Regions from separate parts of the Psychrobacillus mangrovi genome, predicted to be linked through region 2. Evidence: predicted binding sites of a transcription regulator. Region 2 holds the regulator's gene; the other holds the start of a gene.
The links. Region 2 encodes NrdR, which represses ribonucleotide reductase genes. Its sites were predicted from a motif close to AACACNATATATNGTGTT; they were not measured.
Positions count from the first base shown of each region.

Region 1: a site for NrdR is predicted at 2,564-2,581, ahead of WAX74_RS17490 (vitamin B12-dependent ribonucleotide reductase). Genes of this name have one in related genera too.

Region 1 is NZ_JBAWSY010000019.1:40,119-47,587, reverse strand. It holds gene WAX74_RS17505 (ATP-binding protein) at 1-1,090, opposite strand, end outside; gene WAX74_RS17500 (rhodanese-like domain-containing protein) at 1,165-1,524, opposite strand; gene WAX74_RS17495 (lipoate--protein ligase family protein) at 1,651-2,487, shown strand; gene WAX74_RS17490 (vitamin B12-dependent ribonucleotide reductase) at 2,645-5,209, shown strand; gene WAX74_RS17485 (hypothetical protein) at 5,532-5,669, shown strand; gene WAX74_RS17480 (GNAT family N-acetyltransferase) at 5,727-5,990, shown strand; gene WAX74_RS21070 (TetR/AcrR family transcriptional regulator) at 6,081-6,206, shown strand; gene WAX74_RS17475 (arylamine N-acetyltransferase family protein) at 6,612-7,394, shown strand.
Region 2 is NZ_JBAWSY010000003.1:138,592-146,060, reverse strand. It holds gene thrS (threonine--tRNA ligase) at 1-1,565, opposite strand, end outside; T-box leader at 1,678-1,906, opposite strand; gene dnaI (primosomal protein DnaI) at 1,957-2,898, opposite strand; gene WAX74_RS06605 (replication initiation and membrane attachment family protein) at 2,909-4,264, opposite strand; gene nrdR (transcriptional regulator NrdR) at 4,293-4,757, opposite strand; gene speD (adenosylmethionine decarboxylase) at 4,875-5,258, opposite strand; gene WAX74_RS06590 (glyceraldehyde-3-phosphate dehydrogenase) at 5,459-6,463, opposite strand; gene coaE (dephospho-CoA kinase) at 6,581-7,174, opposite strand; gene mutM (bifunctional DNA-formamidopyrimidine glycosylase/DNA-(apurinic or apyrimidinic site) lyase) at 7,187-7,469, opposite strand, start outside.

The DNA of each region.
Region 1 (7,469 bases), on a different contig from region 2:
CCATATCTGTAAATTGTTCATCCGTAAAAATATGTTTAATATCTAACTTTCGCAAGTAGTGTTCTCGTACTTTATCCGAAGGAGATGGTATTTCGTATGCACGGTCAAAACGTCCAGCTCTATTTATAAGCGCAGGATCGATTTTTTCCGGGTAGTTTGTCGTTCCGATGATAAATAACCCTTCTCGAGATTGAACGCCATCTAGCGTGTTTAAAAAGACGGATCTCGTGTATTCAGGCATGGAATCGATATCTTCGATAACAAGAATTGCAGGGGCAAGTCTTGTAACGATGCCAAAGACTTCCTGAATTGAGTGACTTCCAGTAAACTCAGTTATTTGCCAATAAACAACCGGTGCTTTTGTTGAGCCTGTAATAGATTTAACCAAGGTTGTTTTTCCGTTACCAGGACTACCATACAGTAAAATTCCTCTTTTATAGGGTAAGCCATATTCTTTGAAGAATTGTCCGTCTTGCTTAAAGAATTCATCGATAGAACGAAATATATCTTGCTTAATACTATCTGCTAATAATACGTCTTCTCTATTTACAACAGCTTGTTCGCCATAATTTCTTCGTTGGACTCCATTTTCTGTATCAACTAAATAAGTAATGGATTGCATGAGTAATTGTCTTAACTTTTCGTTGATTTCGTTTAAAAATATAAGTGCTTTTTCTGCTGACAGAGAAAAGAAACGATATTCAGGCCAACTATGACTTGATGAATAGTTAAATGATAATGTCATTCCTACATCATATTCTGGAAAGTAGATAAGTTTATTTTCAAAGGTTTCGGTAATTTCTAAACCTGTGCCTACATTTAGAGAAGATTTACTTACAATTTTACCTAAAGGCTGCGTTTCGAATATATAGCCAAGTGTTTCATAGGTTAATAAGTTTTTTTCCATCATATCAAGTAAGTTTGCATCAAGTTGAGTTATTGTTTCTCCGATTGAAATATTTTTCCAATCACCTTGTTTTCTTTCATTTAAGGCCCAAATAATCCTTTTGGAAACAAGTGCAAAGTCCTCATAATTAGGGAGAGTAGTTCTAAAATCCTCGTGATGTGAAAATAACGTTTTCTCTTTCATTCTATACCTCCAGAAAATTTAGTGAGTGTTGAAAGAAAAAAGGTTCCTCTAATGAAAAGAAGAACCTTTATATATTATTTAGATTTAATTTTACCAGTCCAAGTTTTGAATCCGCCTTGAAGTTGGTTTAATTGGGTATATCCTTTTTTCTTAAGGAACATGGCTGCGCGTGCGCTTCTTGCACCGTTTTGATCATATAGATAAACTGGTTTATCAGGACGAATTTCTTTAAAACGTTGTCGAAGCTGAGAAGATGGAATATTTCTAGCTCCTAGAATATGACCTGCATCAAATTCTTTTGGTTCTCTTACGTCGATTAATTGAGCTTTTCGATATCCCTCAATGAATTGTTCTTGCGTAAGGTTTGTAACTGCTTTTTTTAGTCGGAATGCTTGAACACCAGCATAAACTAATAACACAACAATTACTGCTATTAAAAAGTATAAAGTAGTAGACACGGTCTTTCCCCTTTCTATGTTTCCTTATTCATTATAAAAGATTAACTAGATACAATTCAATCTATTTGATAAAATGAATAACGTTGTTAGGGGGAAGATTCGATGGAAAAGACAAAATGGTACTTTATTAATTCCGGACCTTGTAGTCCATCTTATAACATGGCACTTGATGAGGCTTTACTAGATTGGCATAGTGAAGGGTTGATTCCACCAGTAATTCGCTTTTATGAATGGAATCCAGCAACTCTATCGATCGGTTATTTTCAATCTGTTGAAAAAGAAATAGATTTAGATGCAGTAAATCGTTTGGGCCTCGGGTTTGTTCGTAGACCTACTGGAGGAAGAGGCGTACTCCATGAACACGAGCTAACATATAGCGTAATTGTCACCGAGAGCTATCCGGATATGCCAGCAACCGTGACAGAAGCTTATCGTGTGATAAGTGAAGGCTTATTACTTGGTTTTCAAAATCTCGGTTTAGATGCTTACTTTTCCATTCCAGACACAGAAGAGAAAAAGCAAAATCTAAAGAAACCTAAATCCGCTGTCTGCTTTGATTCACCTAGCTGGTATGAATTAGTAGTAGAAGGAAAAAAGGTTGCTGGAAGTGCTCAAACACGTCAAAAAGGCGTTATTTTACAGCATGGTGCGATCTTGTTAGATCTTGATGAAGATAAACTTATCCAGACATTTAAATTTTCTTCTGATGCTCTACGTGATAGAGTAAAAGCTAGCTTATCTAAAAAAGCTGTGGCCATCAACAAAATTAGTCAAAATCCTGTAACAATCGACGAGTGTAAAAAAGCATTCAAAAAAGGATTTGAAGATGCGTTGCAGATTGAATTAGTAGAATTTACCCTATCAGAAGAACAAGAATTATACGTAAACGAGCTGCAAAAAAATCGTTATGATAATAATCAATGGAATTTTAAAAAATAAATTATTTTTTTTAGGAAATTAGTCCGTTGACTATTGCTACATATGACTTTTAGCGGAATTCATATATTTGCAAAACAACACAACATATAGTATGGTTTAAAAATAATCATACACTATATGGTGTGTTTTATTTTTAAATATAAGGGAGGCAATTATGATGGTATTAGCATCTCAGAACAATAATGCAACCATTAACATTGATCAGTTAAACAAAGACATTCAACTATTTCCACAAGTACATCCAATTACAGAAGACATGAAATTGACGCACAAAGGTGTTTCCCGACTAGTAATGATTGACCGTTATTCATTTAAGGATACGGAAAAGAAAACGCTAAAATCAGGAGATTTTGTCGTACTTACTGTAAAAGCAGATCCGAAATTTCCTGCACGTGGCTTAGGTCACATAGTTTCAATCGATCATTCGACAAAAACAGCAGAAGTATTGATTGAAGAAGATTATCGAAGTGCAATTGATGATCAAGATGAACTACAAGAAGGAATTGTAAAACGTTCCCTTAATGTTATTGAGAAACCATTGGAAGTGTATTACGAGCAAATTGCTAAACGTAATGCAACTGGACTAGCTTCGGTCGAAAAAACAGAGGAAAAACGCAAGGAATGGTTTGAAAAGTTCTACCAACAATTAGTTTCACTAAAATTTATTCCAGCTGGACGTGTACTCTATGGAGCAGGTACAGGTACAGATGTTACTTACTTTAATTGCTACGTAATGCCATTTGTTCCTGATTCACGCGAGGGAATCAGTGACCACCGCAAACAAGTAATGGAAATAATGAGTCGCGGTGGTGGTGTTGGAACGAACGGTTCTACGCTTCGTCCACGTAATACACTAGCTAGAGGTGTAAATGGTAAGTCATCCGGTTCAGTATCATGGCTAGATGATATTGCTAAACTGACTCACTTAGTGGAGCAGGGCGGATCACGAAGAGGGGCACAAATGATAATGCTAGCCGATTGGCACCCGGATATTGCAGAATTTATTATCTCCAAAATGCAAAATCCTCGAATTCTTCGTTTTTTAATTGAAAATACGAATGATGCGACTATTAAACAATTAGCGAAGGATAAGCTAAAATTTACACCATTAACTCTTCAAGAAGAAGCAATGTATCAAGGAATAGTTAATTATAAAGCGATTCCTGGATTAGGTGGCTTCAGCGATGATATCATTCGCGAAGCAGAGACAAAACTTCGTGATGGTGGTAATTTTACTGTTCACAATCCTGAATTTTTAACTGGTGCAAATATCTCTGTCACATTGACAGACGACTTCATGAAAGCTGTGGAGGAAGATGCAGACTTTGAACTGCGTTTCCCTGCAATTGAAACATATTCTCCAGAAGAAATGGTATTTTATAACAAACATTGGCATGAGGTTGGAGATGTCCGTGAATGGGAGAAAATGGGCTATGCTGTTCGAACATATCGCACAGTAAAAGCAAAAGATTTATGGAATTTAATTAATATTTGTGCTACTTATTCTGCAGAGCCAGGTATTTTCTTTATTGATAATGCAAATGAAAAAACAAATGCAAAAGCGTACGGACAAAAAGTTGTTGCTACGAATCCATGTGGTGAACAGCCGCTTGCACCATATTCTGTATGTAACTTAGCAGCTGTTAACTTAGCTCAATTTGCAAACAAAGGAACAAAAACGGTAAACTTTGAAGCATTAAGAGAAACTGTAAGTGTTGGAGTTCGTATGCAGGATAATGTAATAGATGCTACTCCATATTTCTTAGAAGAAAATAAAGTACAAGCTTTAGGAGAAAGACGTGTAGGTCTTGGGGTTATGGGACTAGCGGATCTTCTAATTTATTGTGAAAAAGAGTACGGATCTGAGGAAGGAAATATTCTCGTTGACGAGGTATTTAAAACGATTGCTATTGCTGCCTATGAAACTTCAGCTAACTTAGCGGTAGAACGAGGAAGTTTCCCATTTTTAACGGCTGAAACAGAAGAAGAAACAAATCGCCTTCGTAAAGCATTTACAGAAACTGGTTTTATGCAATCTATGCCAGAGGAAATTAGAAACACTATATTAGAAAATGGAATTAGAAATTCACATTTACTAACAGTTGCACCAACAGGATCTACTGGAACAATGGTAGGTGTCTCTACAGGCTTAGAACCTTATTATTCTTTCACATATTATAGAAGTGGACGTTTAGGAAAATTCATTGAAGTAAAAGCTGATATCGTTCAAGAATACTTACAAGCAAACAGACATGCTGATGAAAACGATTTACCTGAATGGTTTGTTACTGCTATGGAGCTAGCTCCAGAAGCTCATGCTGATGTTCAATGTATTATTCAACGTTGGATTGATAGTTCTATCTCCAAAACGGTAAATGCACCAAGAGGCTATACAGTTGAACAGGTAGAAGGTGTATATGAACGTCTATATAGTGGTGGAGCTAAAGGTGGAACTGTTTATGTGGATGGAAGTAGAGATTCTCAAGTTCTAACCTTGAAAGCGGAAGAAAATACGCTTGACGATCATAGACAAGAAGAAAAGGTATTTGAAAAACGACCTATCGTTTTAATTGATACAATACAAGATTTACGTTCAACAAATGTTACAATCGGTTCTGAAGTAGGTAACACTTGCCCTGTTTGCCGAAAAGGTACAGTAGAAGAGATGGGCGGATGTAACACATGCACTAATTGTAACGCACAATTAAAATGCGGATTATAATATGATAATAAAAAACACATTGTAGCTTTGAAATAAAGTTTGATAAAAACAACCTCTTTGGTATTCTTTACCAAAGAGGTTGTTTTTTTATTTTTTCAAACAGGAGGGAAAATGCAAAGAGTTACCTTGGTAAGATGAAAGATTTAGATTTAAATGAAAAATTATTCTTCGGTTATGATAATGATCATATATTCATTCATTAAAAAGGAATAATATAATATATGGAATCTGAGAATTATAAATTTACTATTGTGAAAGCAGATAAAGTGAATTTTGATGTGAGGAAACAAATGTCTGAGATTTTTTCGGAAGGGTTCTCACAATGGCTCGTTTTTTTTCAAAGGATAAAAATAAAATTGCAAAAGCTTTTGCTCATATGTTTGTTTTGAATCAATTTTATGTAGCGATAGCTAATAATAAAATTGGTGGAATGACAGCATGCACGGATGGAGCCGATTGATCGGTTCGATTAAATATAAAGGAATTAAGGAAGCATCTAGGATTTTTCAAGGGAAGCATGGCATGTATCTTTCTAAAGAAGGAATTTGAAGCGCCTTTCGAAGAATTCCCTCCCAATACTGGGTCGATTGAGTTTGTTGGAACAACTTCAGAATTTAGAGGACAGGGTGTAGCATCTCAAATCATAAATCATATCATTGAAAACACTCCGTACAATGATTATGTCATTGAAGAGGTTGCGGATACGAATACTTCGGCAATGAATTTATATAACAAATTGGGATTTGAAAAGTACAAAAGAAAGCCTCGTTCCAGAAATTAGGGCTAAGAAAATTGGAATCAATAATTTTTCGGCTTTGAAATATGTGAAAAAATAATATATATTTCTTTAAGATAATGGAAAAAGGTAGAAATAAAGTCCATTCGGCTGCTAAAACTATTTGCTATAAAAGGCTTTGCTGAAACCAGTATTCAGGAGATTGCAATTAGAGCAGGTATTAGCACTGGACTATTGTACCGTCACTATAAAACCTTGTAGATGGCTTGAGTAAAAACTATATATTCCTTTTTAGATACTCAACAATCGGGCGCTATCCTTGAACAAGGATAAGGGCTCATTTTTCATTAAAGGGCTATTATCTTGAATAACGCTTAATAAGAAAAGTTGGATATTTTTGTTAAGAAATAGAGAAGATTGTGAAAAAATTTACTAAGAGAAGTGTTAGTTCAAGAAGAATTAAAGTGATTTTAGGGTTAAGATCTTATTGTAGTATTCCATAAAAGGGGTTTGATTCCTTTTTAATAGGGCAGATTCTTGTTAAAGGCAAGCAATGAAAGTAGGAAATAGAATTTAAATAAAAGTAGTGAAGTATATAAACCACTGAAGACATACTATTCGATAGGCGAATTAATTAAAAAAGAAATATTATTGGGGGAATTATTAATGAGTGAACTGAATGCTTTATTTCGTAAAAGAATCGGTTTTCCAGAAAATGAGGAAATAACATTTGAAGCGTTGGATATCATTCTTGAAAAAACGGCAAAAAACATTCCTTTTGAAAATTTATGTATTCTTGAAAAGAAAACAAGTGATATCACTAAAGAAAACTTAATCAATAAAATACTAGTAAAAAAAGAAGGTGGTCTTTGTTATGAGTTAAATTCGATATTGTATTTCTTCTTAATCGAAAATGGTTTTAACGCAGTCCTAGCCCGCGGAGTTATTTTTGAGAATGCTACTCAAAACTATCTAACGCTTGGGAGAACTCATGTAACTATTCTTGTAAATCACGAGGATCAACAATACTTAATAGATACTGGCTTTGGAGGGAATTTGCCATTAAAACCTGTTCCTTTAAGTGGGGAGCCCATAACCTCTAATAATGGAGAATTTCGAATCAAAAAAGTTAATAGCGAGCATGGAAACTATGTTCTTGAAATGAAATTGAAACATAAAAATATAGCTTGGAAAATAGGATATGCCTTCGATTCCAAGAAGCCTATACACGATGTATCGGAATTTAATGAAATCCAAACGATTATCGCTGAACACCAAGAATCTCCATTTAACAAAAAACCTATAATCACACGACTTACAACTGGAGGAAATTTAACATTAACAAATACTTCATTTACACAGTGGATTGATGGAATCGTTACAAAAGAGGAAATTGACAACTCTAGTTTCGAAGAGCTATTGAAACAACATTTTGATATTACCCACTAAATCAAAAGATAATAATCCTATAAATCAGTAGCTGGTACCAAATTTATAATAAATTATTAGTGTAGTTATGTAGAA
Region 2 (7,469 bases):
ACACCACGGTGAATAACGACTGGACGATGCGGCTTACCATCTTCCCCAACGTATGTTAAGTCAAAGCGTTCTGGTAATAAAAAGTCAAGTTGTACAGTTGATAGTGTTTCTTCTTTACCAATAGCCGTTTTTACTTGCACATCGAGTTTAGGTCCGTAGAATGCAGCTTCGCCTTCTGCTTCGAAGTAATCTAAGCCTAGCTCATCCATTGCCTCTTTTAACATGCTTTGCGCTCTTTCCCACATTGCATCATCATCGAAATATTTTTCTTTATCTTCTGGATCACGATAAGAAAGACGGAATGAATAATCTGTTAAATCGAAATCTTTATAGACAGAGATGATTAACTCTACTACCTTTTGAAATTCTGCCTTGATTTGGTCAGGACGAACAAATAAGTGAGCATCATTCAAAGTCATCCCTCTTACACGTTGTAAACCTGATACAGCGCCAGACATTTCATAACGGTGCATAGTCCCAAGCTCAGCAATTCGTAATGGAAGATTTCTATAAGAATGCATACCATTTTTAAATATCATCATATGGTGCGGACAATTCATTGGACGCAACACTAATGTCTCATTATCCATTTCCATTGGTGGGAACATAGAATCTTGATAGTGCTCCCAATGTCCAGATGTTTCATAAAGATCTTTGGAACCCAATACTGGAGTATACACATGTTTATACCCTAGTTTAAGCTCTTTATCTACAATATAGCGCTCAATCACACGACGAATAGTAGCACCATTTGGCAACCAGAGTGGTAAACCTTGTCCAACTTTTTGGGAAGTCATAAACAAATCTAATTCTTTCCCAATTTTACGATGGTCACGCTCTTTTGCTTCTTCTAGCATTTGTAGATGATGAGCAAGCTCTTCTTTTTTGAAAAATGCTGTACCATAAATACGTTGAAGCATTTTATTGTCGCTATTTCCGCGCCAGTAAGCGCCCGCAATGCTTAATAATTTAAATTCTTTTAATTTCCCAGTAGAGGGCACATGTACTCCACGGCAAAGATCAAAAAAATCACCTTGCTCATAAATCGATACTTGTTCATTTTCAGGAATCGCTTCTAAAAGTTCTAATTTATATTCATCATCAATTTCTTTGAATTTGTCGTATGCATCTTGACGGGATACATCATGTCGAACGATTTCTATATTTTCATTGATGATTTTTTTCATTTCTTTTTCGATTAACACCAAATCTTCTGCAGTTATTGGTTCTGGTGAATCAATATCATAATAGAATCCATTTTCGATAACTGGACCAATTCCAAGTTTCACATCTTTGAACAAACGTTTCACTGCCTGTGCAAGTAAATGAGCTGTACTATGGCGTAAGATTTCAAGCGCTTCATCTGATTCTGGAGTAATAATAGCGATTTCTCCATCTTCCGTAATAGGAGTTTTTAAATCAACTAACTTTCCACTTAACTTTCCTGCAAGTGCTTTTTTACGTAAGCCTGGACTAATAGATTGAGCGATTTCTTCTGTTGTTGTAGAAACTGGAAATTCCTTTACTGCTCCATCAGGAAATTTTAATTTAATTACATCTGCCATTTTGAACACTCCTTTTTATTTAAGAAAAGCTTTGGATCATTACCTTAAAACTTACAGTAGCAAATAGAAGAGTTGAATATAGATAATAAGACAACAAAAAACCCCGTCCCTAAAAAGGGACGAGGTACTATCGTGGTTCCACCCTTCTTCTGTCTATTTAAAATTGAAATAGACGAAGCTCTGCATCGGCTAACGGGCCGGTCACCGGTAATTGCTATGTAGATTCACAACTACTGCTCAGAGGTGGTAAATCGATTGCCGATACTTAAGAAGCTTGCAGCCTTGGCTTCTCTCTCTAAAAAGTCGTACAAACTGATTGTTGTCCTCTTCTACGCATTTTTTTATTCTTATGAGAAAGATTATACGCCACTCAAAAATCATTTGCAAGTAACTATTTTTCTTCTCGCCAATTCTTTCCTTGTAAAGGAATAGGAATCGTAAGTGCTCGGATTCTTTCCATAATTCGTCCAGCTTTAACTACCTCTTTTTCTCCTCGCTGTGTGAAGGATAAATGATGTTCCAATTCGTCATAATTAAAATTAGATGTCATAAAAGTCGGAAGCTGCTCGGACATACGGTAATGCAAGATTGTTCCTAATATTTCATCTCTTGTCCAACTGCTCATTGTCTCTGCTCCAATATCATCAAGCATTAAAACGGGAGCACGTTTTACGAATTCAATTTTTTCAGCAAGTGAATGATCTTGAATCGCTTGTTTCATTTCACGGAAAAACTCTGGAACGTAAACAACTACCGAATGGATATGTCTAGCTGCCAATTCATTTGCAAGGGCTCCAAGTAAATAAGATTTACCTACACCGAATTGACCGTGTATATATAGTCCCTTTTTCGGTAAAACACTAGTTCGTTCCCATTCGTTTAAAAAGTCTTTCGCCGCCCGAACTGCAACTACTCTACTACCATCCTCCAGATCAACACCTGCCAAATTAGATTCCATTACCTCTTTCGGCATATGGATGCTATCAATCATGGATGTGACTTTTTTACGTTCATCCTCAATAACGCCACGCTTACATCTTACATATTCTAAATCAATCAGATTACGATCTAATACTAGCCTCGGTTCATAGCCTTTCATATAATTCGTACACATTTCAAGGGATTGGCATGATCCACAATCATGTGATTGCGATTTATATTCATATAACTTACTTAGACTTCGGTCCACAATTTTCTTTGAAATTTGAGCTGCGTTTTCTTCTAGAAATAGTTGTACACCTGGGTCCTCAAGCACTTCTTGTTTCATTTCATCAAGTCTCGAAGAAAATTCTGGTGTAATGACCCTTTTTAATGTCTCATTAATTCGTTCCATAAAATGTCACCTACCTTTTAATTACTCCTAATTCAGCTAATAGTTTTTTTCGCTCTTCATCAATGTTTTGAATATTGTTCGTTGTATCTCCAGATTGCTTTGTTTCACCGTCTTTTTTGTAAAACCAATCTGGCACCTTTTCTTCTCTTGTCGGTTTTTTCGTATAGGACTTTTGCTTGGATCCTTCATTTTTCCATTTTAAATATTGTTGATGTTCATTTCTAGCTAATTCCATTGCTTCTTTTGCTGTTTTAACATCTTTTCGCATCCAATGAGATGCTATTTTCTCTGCGTAATTCTTAGTTAATTTCATATCTGTTCTCAGTAAAACATATTGCAACAATACATTTACTACCCCTATCGGCATATTGTAATGAGATACTAAATGGTTTGCTAATTGAACATCAGCAAGAATAGGTTCTTTCCCATTTGCAATATCTTTTAACACAGTAACTGGTGCAGTACTTTCTAAATAATGAATAAGTTCTTCCTCTTTTGTTAAAGGCTTTTTATTTTCATTTACACTTTTTTTAGTCTTAGTAATATTTTGAATGATAGGCGCCTTTTTTGATACAGTTAGTTTATAGTAATCAGCACACGCTTTTTTTAATCTAGCATCTGATAAATGCAAATCATCATCTAATGCTAGAATTACCACTTTTTGCATTTCAATTGGACTGAGATTATACAGAAAAGCTAACTTGGCGATTACTTCTTTCGCTTCAATTGTTAAGGCTGATTTAGGGACAAGTTGCTCTGACAGACCATCTTGTAGTAAAGCAAAATCAAATTCTTCAAAGTAAAACGGCAGAGAAGAATTCCTACTCTTCGATTCATAAGCATCATTATAGGGTACAGCTTGACCCGATTTGGTAGACGGTTTAAATACATCCATAAATGTACGTGAAACGTCTTTAAACCCCTCATTCCAATTAGGTGATTGAATAAAACGACTTCTTAATCGCTTATAAGCTTTTTCCCCTATTTTGTTTAATAGAAACATGGACAATAAAGGATCCTTTAGGAATGATTCTGCATCTAATGGTGCAGCAAGTTCATAATAAAAGATTCGTGTTTCATTTTCGGTCTTTTGCCATGTGCGAAGTAATCCAATAGCTTCTAAAGCAATTCTTGCCTGAAATATTTTCCCGACTGATACCCCTAATACGTTCATAAGTTGATAGTGCTGCCATTGTTCCTCACTTTTAAGCTCCCCATCAGCCCATAAAGTAAGATACAGGCTTATTCCTTCCGCACCAATTAATGGTTGATAAAACAATGTTAATAATTGACGATCATAATCAGAGAAAGAATATGGCAAGCGAATCATATACATGTCTGCTGGCTGTAGCTCTTTATATAACATCACAATTGCACCTACTCTTTCTTGTATACTATAATGACGGATTTTTCTTTAGAATTTCTTTAAGTTCATCTATAAAAACATTTAAATCTTTAAACTGACGATAAACCGAAGCAAATCGAACATAAGCAACTTCGTCAACTTCTGAAAGTTTGTCCATTACTTTTTCTCCAACTTCTTCTGATTTCACTTCAGAATTTCCTGTTCTTCTTAATTCTTTTTCAATCGAAAACACAATTTCTTCTAGCTGATCTAGAGCCACTGGTCTTTTTTCACAAGCACGTATTAATCCGCGCAAGACTTTCTCACGACTAAATTCTTCTCGTGAACCATCTTTTTTCACTACAATTAGTGGAGTTTCTTCTACTTTTTCAAATGTAGTAAAACGGAATCCACAGTCTTCACATTCTCTTCTTCGTCTAATGGCTTTATTGTCATCTACAGGACGAGAATCGACAACTTTCGTGCCATTAAACTGACAAGCTGGACATCTCATATGATCTCTCCTAATTAGTTACGATTAATTTATGTATCTATTATAACAATATTCTTCTCTAAAATCGAAAAAGCAGAGGAATCTCTTCCTCTGCTAACTCATTCAGCCTAAAGTCTATTATGCTTGAACTGTCAAACGTGGATTAGGTACATTTACTGGACCCATTCCACGGGGCATTTCAATCGTTTCGCGTATTCCAGCATTAAGAGCATCTGCAATATAGTTAGCTGCAATCGATGGATCTAAATCACCACATGTATACACATCAATGCTCGCATAACCGTGCTCTGGAAAGCTGTGAATTGTTAAATGCGATTCGGAAATAATAACGACTCCACTTACACCTTGTGGCGCAAATTTGTGAAATGCTACTTCTCTGATTTCAGCACCAGACTTAAGTGCTGCATCAACAAAAGTTTGCTCAATAAATGGCATATCGTTAAGTTTGTCGAAATCGCACTCCCATAGTTCTGCAATAATGTGACGTCCCATTGTTTCCAATGTCCGTTTCCCCCTTTGATAAAATTTATTTTTTAAAATTTTCAAAGTTGACTACCACGGGGGAAAGTTAGTCCAAAGAGGTCCTAACCCTTTAAGTAGTCTGTGCACGTGAAGTACACGATTCTCATTATATGATGTTTTAATTAAATTAGCAAGAAAAAAAATCCCCTTTCAAAGAAACCTTGAAAGAGGAAGGAAGATTAAAGAGAAGAAGCTACTTTTTTTGTTAAATCAACAACACGCGCAGAATAGCCCCACTCGTTATCATACCAAGCAAGTACTTTTACTTTACGCTCTCCTATTACCATTGTTGTTAAACCATCAATCGTTGTGGAGTTTGTTGTCGTATTAAAATCGATGGATACTAAAGGCTCCATTGTTAAACCTAAAATACCCTTCATCGATCCTTCAGATGCTTTTACAAACGCAGCATTTACTTCATCCGCTGTCACATCTTTCTGTAAATCTACTACTAAATCTACTAAAGATACATTTGGCGTTGGTACACGCAAAGCCATTCCATGCATTTTGCCTTCTAATTCAGGTAAAACGATTGTAAGTGCTTTTGCTGCTCCGGTTGAAGTAGGAATAATTGATTGAGCACATGCGCGTGCACGACGTAAATCTTTATGTGGATTGTCTAAGTTGTTTTGATCATTTGTATAAGAATGCACAGTAGTCATAAGACCATTTTCAATTCCAAATGTGTCATTTAACACCTTTGCAACTGGTGCCAAACAGTTTGTTGTACAACTAGCATTCGAAATAATATTATGTTTAGCTAAATCTAATTTGTCATCATTTACTCCCATAACAATCGTCACATCTTCATTTTTAGCAGGAGCTGTAATGATTACTTTTTTTGCTCCAGCCTCTAGGTGAGCTGATGCTTTATGACCGTCATTAAATTTTCCAGTTGATTCAATCACGATATCTACATTTAAATTTCCCCAAGGCAAATTAGCTGGATCGCGATCATTAACGATTTGAACTCGCTTACCATTAACAATTAGTGCATCATTTTCAATACTTATTTCTCCATCAAAAGTTCCATGAGTAGAATCATATTTTATTAAATGCGCTAAAGTTTCTAATGGGTATCTTGCATTAATTGCGACAACATTAATGTCCTCTTGTACAATTGCTTGGCGAAACACCATTCTACCAATACGTCCAAATCCGTTTATTGCGATTGAAGCTATCATAAAAAATCCTCCTGTGACTATGTGATACTTTTTATTTTATAACCATTAAATAGTATAACACATTTTCACAATTGTGTAGCCCTTCAAATTAAAACCGTAATTTTTTTTATTTTCCGACTACTCTTTTTTCCAGAGTGACAATATTTTCTGCAGTTGTTCCTTCGTATATTCTAGAGTTCCATTATTATAGATGACAGCATCTGCACCCTGTTCTTTAATCGAAAGAGGTAACTGTGATTGTATTCTTGCAGTGGCTTCTTCTAAAGAATAATTATTACGAGCCATTAGTCTATTCAACTGCGTTTCTTCTGTAACCGTTACAACTAAAATCTTATCTACATAGGACTGAAGCTTACTTTCAAATAATAATGGGATATCCATTACAATTGTGTCATAGCCTTTTTCAAGTAAAAAATGTTTTTGCCGAAGCATTTCTTCGCGGATAGCGGGATGCATAATATCATTTAATTGCTTTCTTTTTTGAGGTGATGAAAAAATAATATTTCCTAATTCTTCTCGATTCAGCGTTCCATCTTCTGATATAACTTCTTCTCCAAATGCTTCTCTTATCGTTTCAAGTGTCTTAGTTCCTTTTTCTACTACGACTCTAGCTACTAGGTCAGCATCAACTATAGGATAACCTAATTCTTTTAACATGTTGGAAACGGTACTTTTACCACTAGCTATACTACCAGTTAACCCAATAATCATTTGCTTCCTCCTTTACTTCTGACATCTTCCACAATAAGTAGATGTTCTTCCACCAATCGTTTTCTGCATTGTTTTTGCATTACAATTTGGACAAGTCTTTTTCCCATACATTTGTAAGCGATTCTGCATATTGCCTGACTCCCCATTTATTTTGCGGTAGTCGGAAATGCTGCTTCCTCCATTTTCAATACTATCTAAAAGAACGTTGACAATTTCATTAAATAATTGTATCTTACGCTCTTTACTAATTCTTTTTACTTTACGACCAGGATGAATTCGCATACGAAATAATGCT